DNA from 2 places in the Pseudomonas tructae genome. Region 1 is predicted to be linked to the other one. Evidence: riboswitches for the same ligand, from Rfam matches in the RefSeq annotation. Region 1 holds a riboswitch; the other holds the start of a gene.
What was found. Region 1 has a riboswitch for cobalamin ahead of EXN22_RS11600 (TonB-dependent receptor). Riboswitches for the same ligand answer to the same signal wherever they lie in the genome.
Positions count from the first base shown of each region.

Region 2: linked by a shared signal. The riboswitch ahead of EXN22_RS13660 (CbtB domain-containing protein) and the one ahead of EXN22_RS11600 (TonB-dependent receptor) in region 1 are both predicted to bind cobalamin.

Region 1 covers NZ_CP035952.1:2,507,603-2,514,905, forward strand. The annotation lists gene EXN22_RS11600 (TonB-dependent receptor) at 1-1,475, opposite strand, end outside; cobalamin riboswitch at 1,583-1,788, opposite strand; gene EXN22_RS11605 (GNAT family N-acetyltransferase) at 1,900-2,457, opposite strand; gene EXN22_RS11610 (hypothetical protein) at 2,624-3,124, shown strand; gene EXN22_RS11615 (carboxymuconolactone decarboxylase family protein) at 3,179-3,523, opposite strand; gene lpxO (lipid A hydroxylase LpxO) at 3,611-4,510, opposite strand; gene ribD (bifunctional diaminohydroxyphosphoribosylaminopyrimidine deaminase/5-amino-6-(5-phosphoribosylamino)uracil reductase RibD) at 4,621-5,100, opposite strand; gene EXN22_RS11630 (MurR/RpiR family transcriptional regulator) at 5,177-6,082, opposite strand; gene EXN22_RS11635 (ABC transporter ATP-binding protein) at 6,163-6,927, opposite strand; gene EXN22_RS11640 (succinylglutamate desuccinylase/aspartoacylase family protein) at 6,947-7,303, opposite strand, start outside.
Region 2 covers NZ_CP035952.1:2,978,861-2,986,163, forward strand. The annotation lists gene EXN22_RS13610 (type II secretion system protein) at 1-119, shown strand, start outside; gene EXN22_RS13615 (type II secretion system protein) at 125-499, shown strand; gene EXN22_RS13620 (type II secretion system protein) at 474-1,004, shown strand; gene csgE (curli production assembly/transport protein CsgE) at 1,001-1,393, shown strand; gene EXN22_RS13630 (curli assembly protein CsgF) at 1,390-1,806, shown strand; gene EXN22_RS13635 (CsgG/HfaB family protein) at 1,835-2,677, shown strand; gene EXN22_RS13640 (DUF1272 domain-containing protein) at 2,768-3,013, opposite strand; gene cobM (precorrin-4 C(11)-methyltransferase) at 3,028-3,774, opposite strand; gene EXN22_RS13650 (cobalamin biosynthesis protein) at 3,805-4,203, opposite strand; gene EXN22_RS13655 (CbtA family protein) at 4,208-4,900, opposite strand; gene EXN22_RS13660 (CbtB domain-containing protein) at 4,912-5,097, opposite strand; cobalamin riboswitch at 5,196-5,425, opposite strand; cobalamin riboswitch at 5,485-5,683, shown strand; gene cobW (cobalamin biosynthesis protein CobW) at 5,780-6,847, shown strand; gene cobN (cobaltochelatase subunit CobN) at 6,851-7,303, shown strand, end outside.

The sequences.
Region 1 (7,303 bases):
TGGCCGTACAGGCTCAGTTCGTCGTTGACCGCGAACACCAGCCCGGCGCGCCAGTTGCCGCCGCTCAGGCTGCGGTCGCTACGGCTGTCGTTGACCAGGTTGGTGCGGTCGATATGGTTCTGGTCGCGGCGAATGCCGGTCACCAGCGACCAACGCTCCGACAGCTGGGTGCGGTTCTCGGCGAACAGGGCAAAGGTGCGGGTGGTGCTGTCGGATTGCGGGCGGGTCGGGTCTTTACTGTGGAAGTAGCCGGGCGCCGGGTTCCACGGGTCGATGAAATCGCCGCCGATGTCGTTGTACGGCGAGTTGCTGTCGATGCCGAAGCGGATGCGGTTGTACTCGGCGCCGACCACGGTCTTGCTGGCCAGGCCCAACAGCGAATGGTCGAAGGTGAAGCTCTGGCGGTCGCCGACCTGTTCCTGGTCGTGCTTGATCTCCAGGTAGCTGCCGCGCTCCAGTTGGCTAACGCCGCTGTTCCAGGTGTAGTCCTCGGCGTTGCGCCAATGGCGGCGGCTCTTGAGGTAGTACAGCTGGTTGCTGGCGCTGATCGCGTCGCTGATCACCCAGTCAGTGTTAAAGCGGGTCCACTCATCGTGGTAGTGCTGGGCCGAGTCCTTGAGGTTGTAGTTTTTCTTGCGCAGGCTGTCGCGGTAATGGCCGTCGATCAGCGGCGTGCCGAAGTAGTTCATCGGGTCGGCGTCACCGCGCTCGTGGGCGAGGGTAAAACTCAGGTCGTCGCTGGGGTCAAAGCGCAGGGCTGCGCTCATGGCCAGGTTCTTCGAATCGCCACGGTCGATCCAGCCGTTGCCTTCCTGGCGGTTGAGGGTCACCCGGTAGCTCAACTGCTCGCTCAGCGAACCACCGCTGTCCAGGCCCAGTTGCTGACGATCGTAGGAACCGTAGCCCAGGCGCAGGTGGTTGCGGATCTCGCCGGCAAACGGTTTTTTCGGGATCACGTTGATCACCGCACCGGTGGCGCCTTCGCCATACAGTACCGAGGCCGGGCCACGGATCACATCGATGCGCTCGACCATCCACGGGTCGACCGGGAAGCTCTGGGTACCGGCGCCGGTGTACATCCGCGAGCCGTCGAACAGGGTCATCACCGAGCCGTGGCCGCTGAAGCCGCGAGCCGACAAGGCGGTGTTGCCGTTGCCCGGGGTGGCCACCGAGGTGATGCCCGGCGAGCGGGTCACGGCGTCCTGCACGGTGAGGTTGTTGCGCCCTTCGATGGCCTCGCCGGTGAGGCTGCTGGTACTGGCCGGGGTGTCCATGGCGCTGAGGTTCAGGCGCGAGCCAGCGGGTAGCGGGGTGGCCAGGCTGACGGTTTCGTTGTCGCTGCTGCTGGTGATGGCCGTGGAGGGCAGGGCCAGGGCAGAGGGTTGGCTGTCATCGGCGAAAGCCGGCAAGGCGAAGGCCAGGCAGGGGGCCAGGGCATTGGCCGCCAGGGTGTGAAGCTTGGAGTTACGGGACATGTCGTTCCACAATCAACAGGAAGAATGAATCCCGGAGGGAACAACGCATGGAGGCATGGCGCGCGCAGGCGAACGCCAACCGGCCTGCGCCCGCCCACCGCGGGGTTGCCAAACAAAGGCTTCAGGCCGGTCTCCGGGCTTGCGAGGGTCATGAAGGCCTTCACCTTCCCATGCCAAGGCACAGTGGTGTTTCGAAGGCTTCGCTCGCTTACCGTTGCGGGGGCAGCGCCGGACTGGTCATGGAGATGACGCACCGGCTTCCCGTTTCACCCTGCGCACGGCGGCGCAGGACACCTGAAACTGGCGCGCATCTGAACACCGAAAACCTTTGCAGTCAACGGCTTGCGCATTTGCCCAGATCAGTTTCCAGTTGTTGATAGGCCTTTGAATATCGCGGGGCAAGCCCGCTCCCACAAGGTTGAGCTCAACGTCCGCGTTTGCGCGACACCACCGCCTCGATATTCTTGCGCCCGATCAGCATCGGCTGTTTGGGTTCTTCCAGCCACTTGTACATCACCAGGCTGTCCACCAGCCCCAGGCGTGCGTGGCGATAAGCGTTGGGCAAGCGCCCGACAATGGCGAAACCCAGCTTCTGCCACAAGGCCACCGCCACCTCGTTGCTCGACACCACCGAGTTGAACTGCATGGCGCTAAAGCCCAGCTCGCGCGCCAGGCCTTGGGAGTGTTCGCACATCAATCGGGCCACACCACGGCCACGGGCGGCATCGCAGACCATGTAGCCGCAATTGCTCACATGGCTGCCGGGGCCGGCGGCATTGGCCTTGAGAAAGTAGGAGCCCAGCAGCACACCGCCTTCTTCAGCCACCAGGGTGCGCAGTGGCGTTTCCAGCCACAACTGGCGGGCCTGTTCCTGGCTCATGGCCGGGTCGAAGGCATAGGTTTCGCGGGCACTGACAATGGCCTGGAAGGTTGGCCAGAAAAGCGCGAAGTCAGCGGCGGTCATGGGGCGGATGTGGATCATGGGGGTTCCTTGCAGCGTGAGCGGCGAGTCTGAAAGTGTTGGCGTTTGCGTGCAACTGTTTATGTGGTACTCGATGATGGCTTAATGACATCGCAATGATTACAATTCGCCCGACTGCACCGAGCAGTCAGGCCAATGAAGGCAAATCCGGATTGGAAATCTGCAGATGAGTATTCGCAAATGCATGGGTGTAGCTGCTCTGACAGCGGCTACGGTGTTGTCCGGTTGTGCAAGCATTGTAGGCGACAGCCGTTATCCGGTGGCGGTGTCGAGTGTCCCGCCTGGCGTTTCATTCGACATCCTCGACAAGGATGGCAAGCTGGTTCACTCCGGGAGTACGCCAAGTACTGTGACCCTCAAGTCCGGGCGCGGTTACTTCAAGGGGCAGACCTATACCCTGCAGTTCAGGAAGGATGGCTACACTGAGAAGTCGGTGACCCTCGATAGCGGTCTGAGTGGTTGGTACTGGGGCAATATCCTGATTGGCGGTCTGGTCGGCATGCTGATCGTCGACCCACTCACTGGCGCGATGTACAAGTTGCCCGAAGGTGTTTCAGCCGACATGGGCAGCCCTTTGACTGCGGGTCGAGCCCAGGGCGATCTGAACATCGTCATGCTCGATGCTGTGCCAGTCGCGCAACGTGCGCAATTGGTCCGGGTCAACTAAGCGACTGATCGACTGTGCGCCGGGGCAGGGCGCACAGTTGTCTTGATGATGGCGTTACTGGCTGGTCTTGCCCACAGCGTCCATGGCCCGTGCTGAATACACCAGCGCCGCCCCGGCGTTCATCGCCACCGCCACGCCCAGGGCTTCGGCGATTTCCTCGCGGCTGGCGCCGTGCTTGACCGCCTGGGCCGAGTGCACGGCGATGCAGCCGTCACAGCGGGTGGTGACGGCCACGGCCAGGGAAATCAGCTCGCGGGTCTTGGCGTCCAGGTGGTTGGTCTTGGCCCCGGCGCCGCTGGCGGTCATGTAGCCGTTCACGGTGTCGGGAGAGAGTTGCTTGAGATCGCCGATGCCGGCCATCAACTGCTTACGGTAGGCATCCCAGTCCATCATGCTCATTGTCTTCACCTTGGTGTGGTTGGCAACTAAGACAGTGAAGCCAGTTTTTCCGAAGGTGGGATGCCGTTGGTCATATCGCAGGGCAGATCAGATGTAAACAAACACCAGCACAAGCGCCGCCACCACCGCCCACTTCTCCAGGTAGTAACGGGTACGGTTGCGCTTCTTCAGTGCCTTGCCGCGCTCACGGATCTTGTAGATGCGGGTGAACAGGCGGTTGATACCGCCAGTCTTGTCGCCGGCATCATTGGGCGCTGCTGCTGCCGCCATGACATTCTTGCTGAACCAGCGGTTGAACGCTGTGGCCCAGCGGTACTTGAGCGGGCGCTCGACATCACAGAAGAGGATGATGCGGTTGTGCTCGGTCTGGTTCGCGGCGTAGTGGATGTAGGTCTCATCGAAAATCACCCCCTCGCCATCGCGCCAGGCATAGTTTTCACCATCGACGCAGATGTAGCAGCCATCATCGTTGGGCGTGTCCAGGCCCAGGTGGTAGCGGTAGGAACCGGCGTAGGGATCGCGGTGGCGAACCAGCTTGGAGCCTGGCGGCAGGGTGGCGAACATCGCCGCCTTGACCGTGCCGATGCCTTGCAGCAGTTCGGTGGTGCGCGGGCACAGCTTCATGGCCGAGGGGTGACTTTCGCCGTACCACTTGAGGTAGAAGCGTTTCCAGCCGCTCTTGAAGAATGAGTTGAAACCGACGTCGTCGTAGTTCTTGGAACTCTTGATCTCGCCGACGTGCAGCAACTGCTGGGCCTCGGCGCGGATTTCCTGCCAGTTGTCCTGCAACGGCTTGAGCTCGGGGAAGGACTCGACGGGCAGGTAAGGCTTGGCCGGCAGCTTGGAAAACAGGTACAGGAACACGTTGACCGGGGCCAGGAAGCTTGAGTGATCACCCAGCTGGCGGGTGACTTTGTGCCGCACCCGGCCACGGAAATGGACGTAGGCAACCGAGAAAACGAACAGTAGAACGAGGAAGATTTTCATGGGCGAATACTTGTGAATGTGGCGATGCGCCATGGCATAAGCCCGCCAGCATAAACAATCGTGACCGGGGTTTGTACTAAATGTTACGGCGCAAGGGCTCGACCATAGTGCTAGGCGCCAAGACCGGGCGTTAACGATTCAGCACCAGCGCTCTGGTTCAGGTAGCGGCCCAGGTCGCCTGCGGCTTGTGCTTGCAACAGGCCCAGATGCACCTCGACACCGGCCTCTTCGAGTCGCCTGATGCCCGCTCCGGCATTGCGTGGGTCAGGGTCGAGCATGGCCACGAACACGCGCTGGATGCCGCGTTCGATCAAGGCATTGGCGCAGGAGGGGGTACGGCCATGAAAGGAGCAGGGCTCGAGTGTCACATAGGCAGTGACGCCGTCGGCATCGCCGACGAAGCGGGTCATGGCCATGGCTTCGGCATGCGGTTGCCCCGGGGCCTGGGTAAAGCCGCGCGCGATGATCTGGCCATTGCGCACCAGCACACAGCCCACCGGCGGATTCGGCAGGCAGGCGGGCAGGGCGCGGCGGCCTTCGCTCAAGGCCTGATGCATGAACAGCTTATCGCTGGGTGAAAAACAATCCATTGTCGTTCAGCTCCTGGAAAGGTGATCGCGCGAAGGCGCGTACACAGCCTAATCCACCTGCCGCGTTTTTGCCGCCTCACTTGCGCGGGATTTTGCCGCCCGGCACATGCAGGTAGGACATCACGCTCTCGGTCAGTTCGGTGGCCAGCTTCACGGCCTCCTTGTTGCGCGCCATGACGCCGGCCACCAGGCCTTCGATCAGTGCCAGCACGGCAATGCTGGAGCTGGTCAGCACCGGGTGGTCGGCTGCGGCGAATAACGTGTGGCGCGCAATGGGCGTCAGTGGCGAGGCCGGCGAGTCGGTAATCGCCAGTACCGTGGCGCCGCGCTCGTGGGCAAAACGCGCCAGTTGCAGGGTGTCCTGGGAGTAGCGCGGCAGCGAGATGGCCAGCAGCACGTCCTGGTCGGTGATCGCTGCCAGGCGGTAGGCGGCGTTTTCGTTACCACCTTCCATGCTGATGGCGCAGGTGTCGGCGCAGAACGGCACCAGGGTCGAGGCCGCCAGCCCGGCCAGGTAGACGCTGTTGCCAAAGCCCAGCACATAGACCTTGCGGGCCTGGCTCAGGCTGCCGATGAACGCCTCGAAGGTTTCGCTCTGGTTGATGCTGCGGGTGGTTTCCAGGTTGCTGCTGGCGCTGTGGATCTGCTCGTGCAGGCCGAATTCGCCGCCGGGGCGCTGGGCCAGTTCATTGCGCAGCTTGTCCACCGGCGAGACCATTTGTTGCAGGGTGCTCACCAGCTCCGCCTTCATACCGCTGTAGCCGCCCAGGTCCAGAGCCTTGGCCAGGCGGTTGACCGCAGCGGGCGAGGTGGCGGTGGCCTGGGCCATTTCCTCGATGGTCAGGGTAGCCGCCTTGAGCGGGTGACGCAGAATGTAATCGGCCACCTTGCGCAACGACGGTTGCAGTTCGGCGAGGCTTTGCGACAGCTTGCGCATGACCGGCGAGGCATAGACGGTGGTGTTCTTCGGCGTGCTCGACATCCGTTGCAAGGCTCCCTGAAAGATGGCTCGCAGTGTATCCCATGCCTTGCCCCGGCGCGCAGCCCAGGCAAGGCGCAGGCTTACTTGAGGCTACCGGCGAGAAACTGGCGCAGGCGCTCGGACTGTGGCCGGGCCAGCACTTCGCGCGGGTGGCCGCGTTCTTCGGCAATGCCCTGGTGCAGGAACAGCAACTGGTTGGACACTTCCCGGGCAAAGCCCATTTCATGGGTCACCACCACCATGGTCCGGCCTTCACTGGCCAGGTCCTGCATGACCTTGAGTACTTCGCCGACCAGCTCGGGGTCGAGCGCCGAGGTCGGTTCGTCGAACAGCATCACTTCCGGTTCCATGGCCAGGGCGCGGGCGATGGCCACCCGCTGCTGCTCGCCACCGGACATGTGTGCAGGGTAGGCATCGCGGCGATGGCTGACGCCGACCTTGTTCAGGTAGTGCTCGGCCTTGTCGCGGGCCTCTTTGCGGTTAATGCCCAGCACCTGCACCGGGGCCTCCATGACGTTGTCCAGGGCGCTCATGTGCGACCACAGGTTGAAGTGCTGAAAGACCATGCTCAGCCGTGCGCGCAGGCGTTGCAACTGACGCGGGTCGGCGGCCCGGAGCCCGCCGCGGGGGCAATTGCGCAGCTTGAGCTGTTCGCCGTTGACCAGGATCTTACCGGCGTTGGGTTGTTCGAGCAGGTTGATGCAGCGCAAGAACGTGCTCTTGCCCGAGCCGCTGGAGCCGATGATGCTGATCACATCACCGGCCTGGGCCTGCAGCGAGACACCTTTGAGCACCTGATGGTTGCCGTAGCTTTTATGCAGGTCGTTGATTTGCAGTTTGTTCATCAGTGAGTACTCGCTGGTGTCAGTCGGTGAGCAGGCGGCCCTGGCGGATCGGCGTATTGCCGGCGACCTTGGCCAGCCACAGGCCGGGTTGGGCAAAGCGCAGGCGCTCACGGGCATAGAGGATGCCGTCGGTGTTGGCCCTGACCACGCTGTGGCGATCGGTCAGCGGGTCGATGACCTCGAACAGCGGGTCACCAACCGTCACCCGCGCACCCAGTGGCTGCAGATAACTGACCACCCCCGGGTGTTCGGCATAGGCGTACTGGGCGCCGGCAAAGGGCGTGGCCGCACAGCACTGCTCGGGCGCTGGCGGCCAGTCGCCGCTGATCAGGCCCTGCTCGGCGAGGTAGCCGAGAATCTGCTCGGCGCTGGCCTG
Region 2 (7,303 bases), 470 kb from region 1:
GGGGCCTGCGCGCCTATGACAGTCCGGCGCAGAACCCGCGCGATGGCGAAGACGTTTTCGATGTGTATTCCCAGGCCCGTGGCAAAGGCCTCAACGGCATCGCCTACGGGCAGTGGTGAACAATATGAAAGCTAGCCGGGGCTTCACCCTGATCGAACTGCTGGTGGTGATGGCGATCATCGCCACGCTGATGACCATCGCCATGCCGCGCTACTTCAACAGCCTGGAAACCTCGCGCGAGGCCACTCTGCGCCAGAGCCTGGCGGTGATGCGCGAGGCCCTGGACCACTACTACGGCGATACCGGCCGCTACCCCGAATCGCTCGAACAACTGGTGGAGCAGCGTTACCTGCGCGGCGCGCCGCTGGACCCGATCACCGAACGCCGCGACCTGTGGCAGGTGGTAGCGCCGCCTGAAGGTGTCGCAGGTTCAGTGGCCGACATCAAGAGCGGCTCAACCGGGAGGGCCCGTGATGGCAGCCTTTATGCCGAGTGGTAAGGCCGGGCAGGCAGGCTTCACCTACCTGGGCGTGTTGCTGCTGATCGCCGTCACCGGCATGGTCCTGGCGGCCACCGGCACGCTGTGGTCGAGCGTCGCCCAGCGCGAACGCGAACGCGAGCTGCTGTGGGTCGGCGCGCAGTACGCCCAGGCCTTGCGCAGCTACTTTCGCAGCTCGCCGGGACTCGCTCAGTACCCGCAGAGCCTGGAAGAACTGCTCGAAGACAACCGTTACCCCGACCCCAGGCGCCACCTGCGCAGGCTGTACCCGGACCCGATGACCCACAGCGACGACTGGGGCCTGCTGCGTTCGATCGATGGGCGTATCACTGGCGTCTACAGCCGCTCCCAGGCGATGCCGCGCAAGCGCAGCGGTTTTGCCGCGCAGTGGGCCGAGTTCGAGGGCCTGGAGCACTACAGCGACTGGCAGTTCGTTGCCGAAAAAGCTTTTGCCGAAACCGCAGCGGGTGCGCGCAAGGGCCTGGCCCAGGGAGCCGGGCAATGAACCGCCTCAGTGCCTGCGCCCTGGCCCTGGTGCTGCTGGCCGGCACCGCCCGGGGCGGCGCCGAGGACGAGATGATGGGCTTTATCGTCGACAACACCATCTCGCACATCGGCCATGACTTCTATTACAGCTTCGCCGAGCGACTGCGTGCCACCAGCCGCCTGGATTTCAACCTGGTGGTACGCGAACGGCCCGACCCGCGCTGGGGCAGCCTGGTGACGGTCGAGTACGAGCAACGGGTGATGTACCGGCGTTTTCTGCCACCCAACACCACCGAACTCAAGGACGCCGCCTACGAGGCTGCGGACCTGGTCAAGGCGCAGATCATCCAGCGCAAGCTGCAGATGCTGCTGCAGGACACCACTGATCTGGAGAGGGACGAGCTATGAACAATAACAAAACCCGCCGCCTGGCCTTCGCGCTGCTGGCCGCCCTGGGCAGCCAGGCCGGCGCCACGGAGCTGGTCTACACCCCGGTCAACCCGGCGTTCGGCGGCAACCCGTTGAACGGCACCTGGTTGCTCAACAACGCCCAGGCGCAGAACGATCACGACGACCCGGCGATCAAGGACCGCGCTTCGGCCTTCGCCAGCACCTCGGCGCTGGAGCGCTTCACCAGCCAGCTGGAATCGCGCCTGCTGTCGCAACTGCTGACCAACATCAACAACGGCAATACCGGCAGCCTGCAGACCGACGCCTTCATCATCAATGTCATCGACGACTCGGGGGCCTTGAGTATTCAGGTCACCGACCGGGTCACCGGTGAGATTTCGGAAATCCAGGTCAACGGCCTGGCCCCTTGACGGGGCGGGACAACGGGGAGAAACAGCCATGAAACGATTTCTGAGCACACTGCTGATCCTGGCCGCCTTGCAAGGCTGCAGCCTGCGCGAGCCGATGTCGGCCGAACAGGACAGCGAAAGCCCGACCCTGACGCCACGCGCCTCGACCTACTACGACCTGCTCAACATGCCGCGGCCCAAGGGCCGGCTGATGGCGGTGGTGTACGGCTTTCGCGACCAGACCGGGCAATACAAACCGACCCCGGCCAGCTCGTTTTCCACCAGCGTCACCCAGGGTGCGGCAAGCATGCTGATGGATGCCCTGCAGGCCAGCGGCTGGTTCGTGGTACTCGAACGCGAGGGGCTGCAGAACCTGCTGACCGAACGCAAGATCATCCGCGCCTCGCAGAAAAAGCCCGACACCCCGGTGAACATCCTTGGTGAACTGCCACCGCTGCAGGCGGCCAACCTGATGCTGGAAGGCGGCATCATTGCCTACGACACCAACGTGCGCAGTGGCGGCGAGGGCGCGCGTTACCTGGGCATCGACCTGTCGCGCGAGTACCGGGTCGACCAGGTCTCGGTCAACCTGCGGGCGGTGGACGTGCGCAGCGGCCAGGTCCTGGCCAACGTCATGACCAGCAAGACCATCTACTCGGTCGGGCGCAGCGCCGGGGTGTTCAAGTTCATCGAATTCAAGAAACTGCTGGAAGCCGAGGTCGGCTACACCACCAACGAGCCGGCGCAGCTGTGCGTACTGTCGGCGATCGAGGCAGCGGTGGGGCACCTGCTGGCCCAGGGCATCGAGCGGCGCTTGTGGCAGGTGGCGGGGGATGACAGTGGCGACAAGGCGACCCTGGACAAATACCTGAGCCAGTACCAGACCCCGTGAGCAGAGCGGACTTGTTGTGGGAGCGGGCTTGCCCCGCGAAGCGATATAGCTGACAGAAAGCTATCGCGGGGCAACCCCGCTCCCACTAGCTCAGTGGCTTGTGCAGCCGTGTTCCTTGACGATCCGCTGGGTCGAGGCCGGGTTGTTGACCAGCTTGGCCGCCGAGCGCGCCGGTCGCTTGACCAGCTCTCCGCCGCAATTGGGGCACTGGCCCTTGAGCTGACGCTCATCGCAATCCTTGCAAAACGTGCATTCGAACGAGCAGATCAGGGCATCCTGGCTGTCGCCGGGCAGGTCAGTGCCGCAGCATTCACAGTTGGGGCGCAGTTCGAGCATGATCAGATCCTTTGTCAGGGGCGATAGAGATGGGCATGGCTGGCGCGATACAGCGCCGACTCGGAAAAACTGTCGCTGGCCAGTACCCGGCCGACCAGGATCAGTGCAGTACGGCGAAAACCCTTGGCCTGTACCTGCCGGACAATACCATCAAGCGTATCCAGCACCCAGTCCTGATCCGGCCAGGTAGCGCGATGAACCACCGCAATCGGGCAATCACCGCCGTAGTGCGGGCGCAGTTCCTCGACAATCTTCTCCAGGTGCTTGACCCCCAGGTGAATCGCCAGGGTGCTGCGGTGACGGGCCAGGTCGGCCAGTTGCTCACCTGCGGGCATCGGTGACTTGTCGCCATAGCGGGTGAGGATCACGGTCTGGGCGATGTCGGGCAGGGTCAGTTCGCAGCCGAGCAGGGCGGCGCTGGCGGCCACGGCGGTAACGCCTGGGATGATTTCATAGGGAATACCCAGTTCGCGCAGGTAGCGGATCTGTTCACCGATGGCGCCGTACAGGCTCGGGTCACCGCTGTGTACCCGGGCCACATCCAGGCCCTGGTCGTGCGCCTGTTTGATCGCCTCGATAATCTGCGCCAGGTGCAGTTCGGCACTGTTGATGAGCGTCTGCGCGCTGTGCCCTTCGAGCACGGCGGCCGGCACCAGGGAGCCGGCATAGATGATCACCGGGCAACGATGGATCAGACGCTGGCCCTTGACGGTGATCAACTCGGGATCGCCGGGGCCGGCGCCGATGAAATAGACGGTCATGGGGTGTCCTTGGCTGGAAAGCGCTGATTATCAGCGAAAATCACTGCTGCAGGCCAATGCCAGGCTGGCGTCGGCCTGCAAGGTCCGCGGTACCAGCAGGCGTGGCTGGCCAGCAAACTGCGCGGCCAGGGCCAGGGCGGCGCTTTCGGCCACGCCATAACAGCCGCTGTGCTGGTAGGCCACAGCAGAACGATGGCTCAGGTGGTGTTCGAATGCGGCTAATTGCGCCGCGCTGTAGAACAGCAGCGGCACGCCCAGGCGCCGGGCCAGCGCGTGCAGGCCGGGTTCGTCGTGCTTGAGGTCAATGCTGGCAAGGCCCATGACCGCGCCGGGCGGCAGGTCATGGGCGAGCAGGGTGCGGGTGAGCAACTCACCCAGGGCGTCGGCCGGGCAGCCGCGACGGCAACCCAGGCCGAGGTACAACTGCATCCCGTCAGGCCTGGCTGGAGCGGCGATACAGCCAGGCGCTGATCAGGCCCAGGGCCAGCCAGAACGCGGCGTTGGTCAGCAGGGATGCGACCTTGAACTCGGCTTCCAGGGCTTCTGGGGCGAGCATCTGGTGCACCTCAGGTTGCGGCGCGCCGATCACATGGGGCACCACCAGCAGCACCACGCCCAGAGCTTTCAGCAGCCAGTTGTGAGCGAACACAATCAACCCGAGCCCGACCGCAGTGGCGGCAGCGGTACCGACCCACCAGGCCTGACGCTGGGCCAGGTCGGCGGCAGCGGTGCCCGGCAGTTCCGGTGGCAGGCCCAGGGTCGGTGCCAGGCAGAACACGGCAAAGCCGCCCAGGCCCCAGAGCGCACCGCTGATCACCGTCTTCGGTGCGCGCAAGCTGTAGAGCGCGGCAAGGATCAGGGCGAAACCGACCGCCACCACCAGGTTACCGCCGGTGGTCGACAGCACCCGCTGCCAGCCGTCTTCCGGCGACCAGGCTTCGCTGTCGTGATGATGCTCGGCGGTGCCGGCGGCATGTTCATGGGCCGTCTCGACCGCTGGCGCGGCGCTTTCATAGGTTTCCGCCTGAAGAATCAGCGGCGCGACCCAGAAGCTTTGCAGCAGGGTCAGCAGCAGGGCGGCCAGCAGGCCGGTAAAGCCTGCGGTACTGGCAATACGCTTGATCATCGGGGCAGCACTCAGTGGCAAGGGAAGGCGGCGCTGTGGCGGGTATCGTGGGCAGCGTTGTGCACCGCTTCGATGTGCGAGAAACCGGCGAAGTACACCAGGCACAGGCCCAGCAGCGAAGCGCCGACAGCAACCAGCAGGCGTTGGCTGAGGCTTGAAGGGGTAACGGCTGAATGACTGGCGGTACTGGTACGCATGGCGCTTTCCTCTTGGTGTTGTCGGCAACAGGCAAGCGCAGCGAGCCCCTGCACGCGATTCGCCCAGGGGTTGCAACAGCGCCCGCCCACCGCGGGTTTGTTCGGTCTAGCGTTGGGCCGGTCTCCGGGCTGGTGAGGGTGGGGCAGGTGGCCACACCACAGGCGTCACCTTCCCATGCCAGACAGCGGGCACAGTGGTACTGACGCTTTTCTCACTTACCGTTGCGGGGGCAGCACCGGACTTGTCGTACACCTCAATAAAGAAGCGTATGACGCACCGGTTTCCCAGTTTCACCCTTACAGGGCACCCAAACGAATGGCCTTAGCAAATCACGGGCGCAGGCAGGCGTCAATCGTGACAGCAGTTGACCGCTCACCGGGCACTGCGTAGCCTAGCCGCTTCGAGGTTCTTCGGCGTTGGCCGAAGCTAAGACGGGAACGCGGTTCAAGCCGCGGCTGCCCCCGCAACTGTAAGCATTCAAGCGTTCGACACAGCCACTGCAAGCCTTGCGGGAAGGCGTCGTGCGACTGGCCCCGGGGCCGGTGCAATGCAAGCCAGGAGACCTGCCTCGAACAGTTTCCGACATTCAACCGGGCGGGGTGATCCGGTGGCGAACAGGCCAGGTGCGTGACACCTTTGGCGATCGTCCCGCATGCCCGCCATCCTGCCAAGGGCATCGACATGAAAACACTGGCCAAACTCCCCGTCACCATCGTTACCGGCTTTCTCGGCTCGGGCAAGACCACGCTGCTGCGGCATATGCTCGACAACGCCCAGGGGCGGCGCATCGCGGTGATCGTCAACGAGTTCGGCGAGCTGGGCATCGACGGCGAAATCCTTAAACAGTGCAGCATCGGTTGCACCGAAGAAGAGGCCAGCGGCCGCGTCTATGAGCTGGCCAACGGCTGCCTGTGCTGCACCGTGCAGGAAGAATTTTTCACGGTGATGCGCGAGCTGGTGGCCCGTCGCGGCGACCTGGACCACATCCTCATCGAAACCAGCGGCCTGGCCCTGCCCAAGCCACTGGTGCAAGCCTTCCAGTGGCCAGAGATTCGCAACGCCTGCACGGTTGATGCGGTGATTACCGTGGTCGACAGCCCGGCCGTTGCTGCGGGCACCTTTGCCGCCTACCCGGATCAGGTCGACGCCCAGCGCAAACTCGACCCTAACCTGGACCACGAATCGCCGCTGCACGAGCTGTTCGCCGATCAACTGGCCAGCGCCGACCTGGTGGTCCTGAACAAGGCCGACCTGATCGCTGCCGATGACCTGGCCAAGGTTCGCGCCGAGGTCGAAGAAGAGCTGCCGCCAGCGGTCAAGGTGATCGAAGCCAGCAGCGGCCGTCTGCCGCTGGACGTGCTGTTGGGCCTGGGCGCCGAGTCCGAGGCGCACATCGATGGGCGCCGTACTCACCACGACTCGCACCATGACGGTGACGATCACGACGACCATGACCACGATGCCTTCGATTCGATCTCCATCGAATTGCCGCAAGCCGATGAAAGCCTGTTGCTCGACGCCCTGACCCAACTGGTGGTGCAGCACGGCATCCTGCGGGTCAAAGGCTTCGCAGCGATTCCGGGCAAGCCGATGCGCTTGCTGATCCAGGGCGTGGGCACCCGTTTCGACAAGCATTTCGACCGCGCCTGGCGCAGCGAAGAACCGCGTACCACGCGCCTGGTGCTGATCGGCCAGGAGCTGGATGCGCTGCAACTGGAAGCGAGCCTGCGCGCTGCCCTGGGCGCTTGAGTCATGCACCTGCTGCGGACCCAGCCCGGTGGCTTTGTACCGGACGACAGCATTGCCGACCTCGGCCAGACCCCGGCCGAGCTGGTAATCCTCTGCAGCGGTGATTCGCACCTGGCACTGCTGGCCGAAACCGCCCAGCAGTTGCCCGAGGATTTCCCCAGCCTGCGTCTGGCCAACCCGATGCAGGTACAGAATCACGCCTCGGTCGACCTTTACGTCGACGAGGTCTTGCGTCATGCCAAGGTCATCCTGGTGTCGTTGCACGGTGGCGTCGGCTACTGGCGCTACGGTGTGGAGCAGTTGCTGGAACTGGCAGCCCGTGGTGTACAGCTGATCCTGGTGCCGGGCGACGACCGCCCGGACCCGGAACTGAGCAGCCTGAGCACGGTGCCGGCCGATCAGGCCGAGCGGCTCTGGCACTTTCTGCGCCAGGGCGGCAAGGCCAATGCCCTGAAC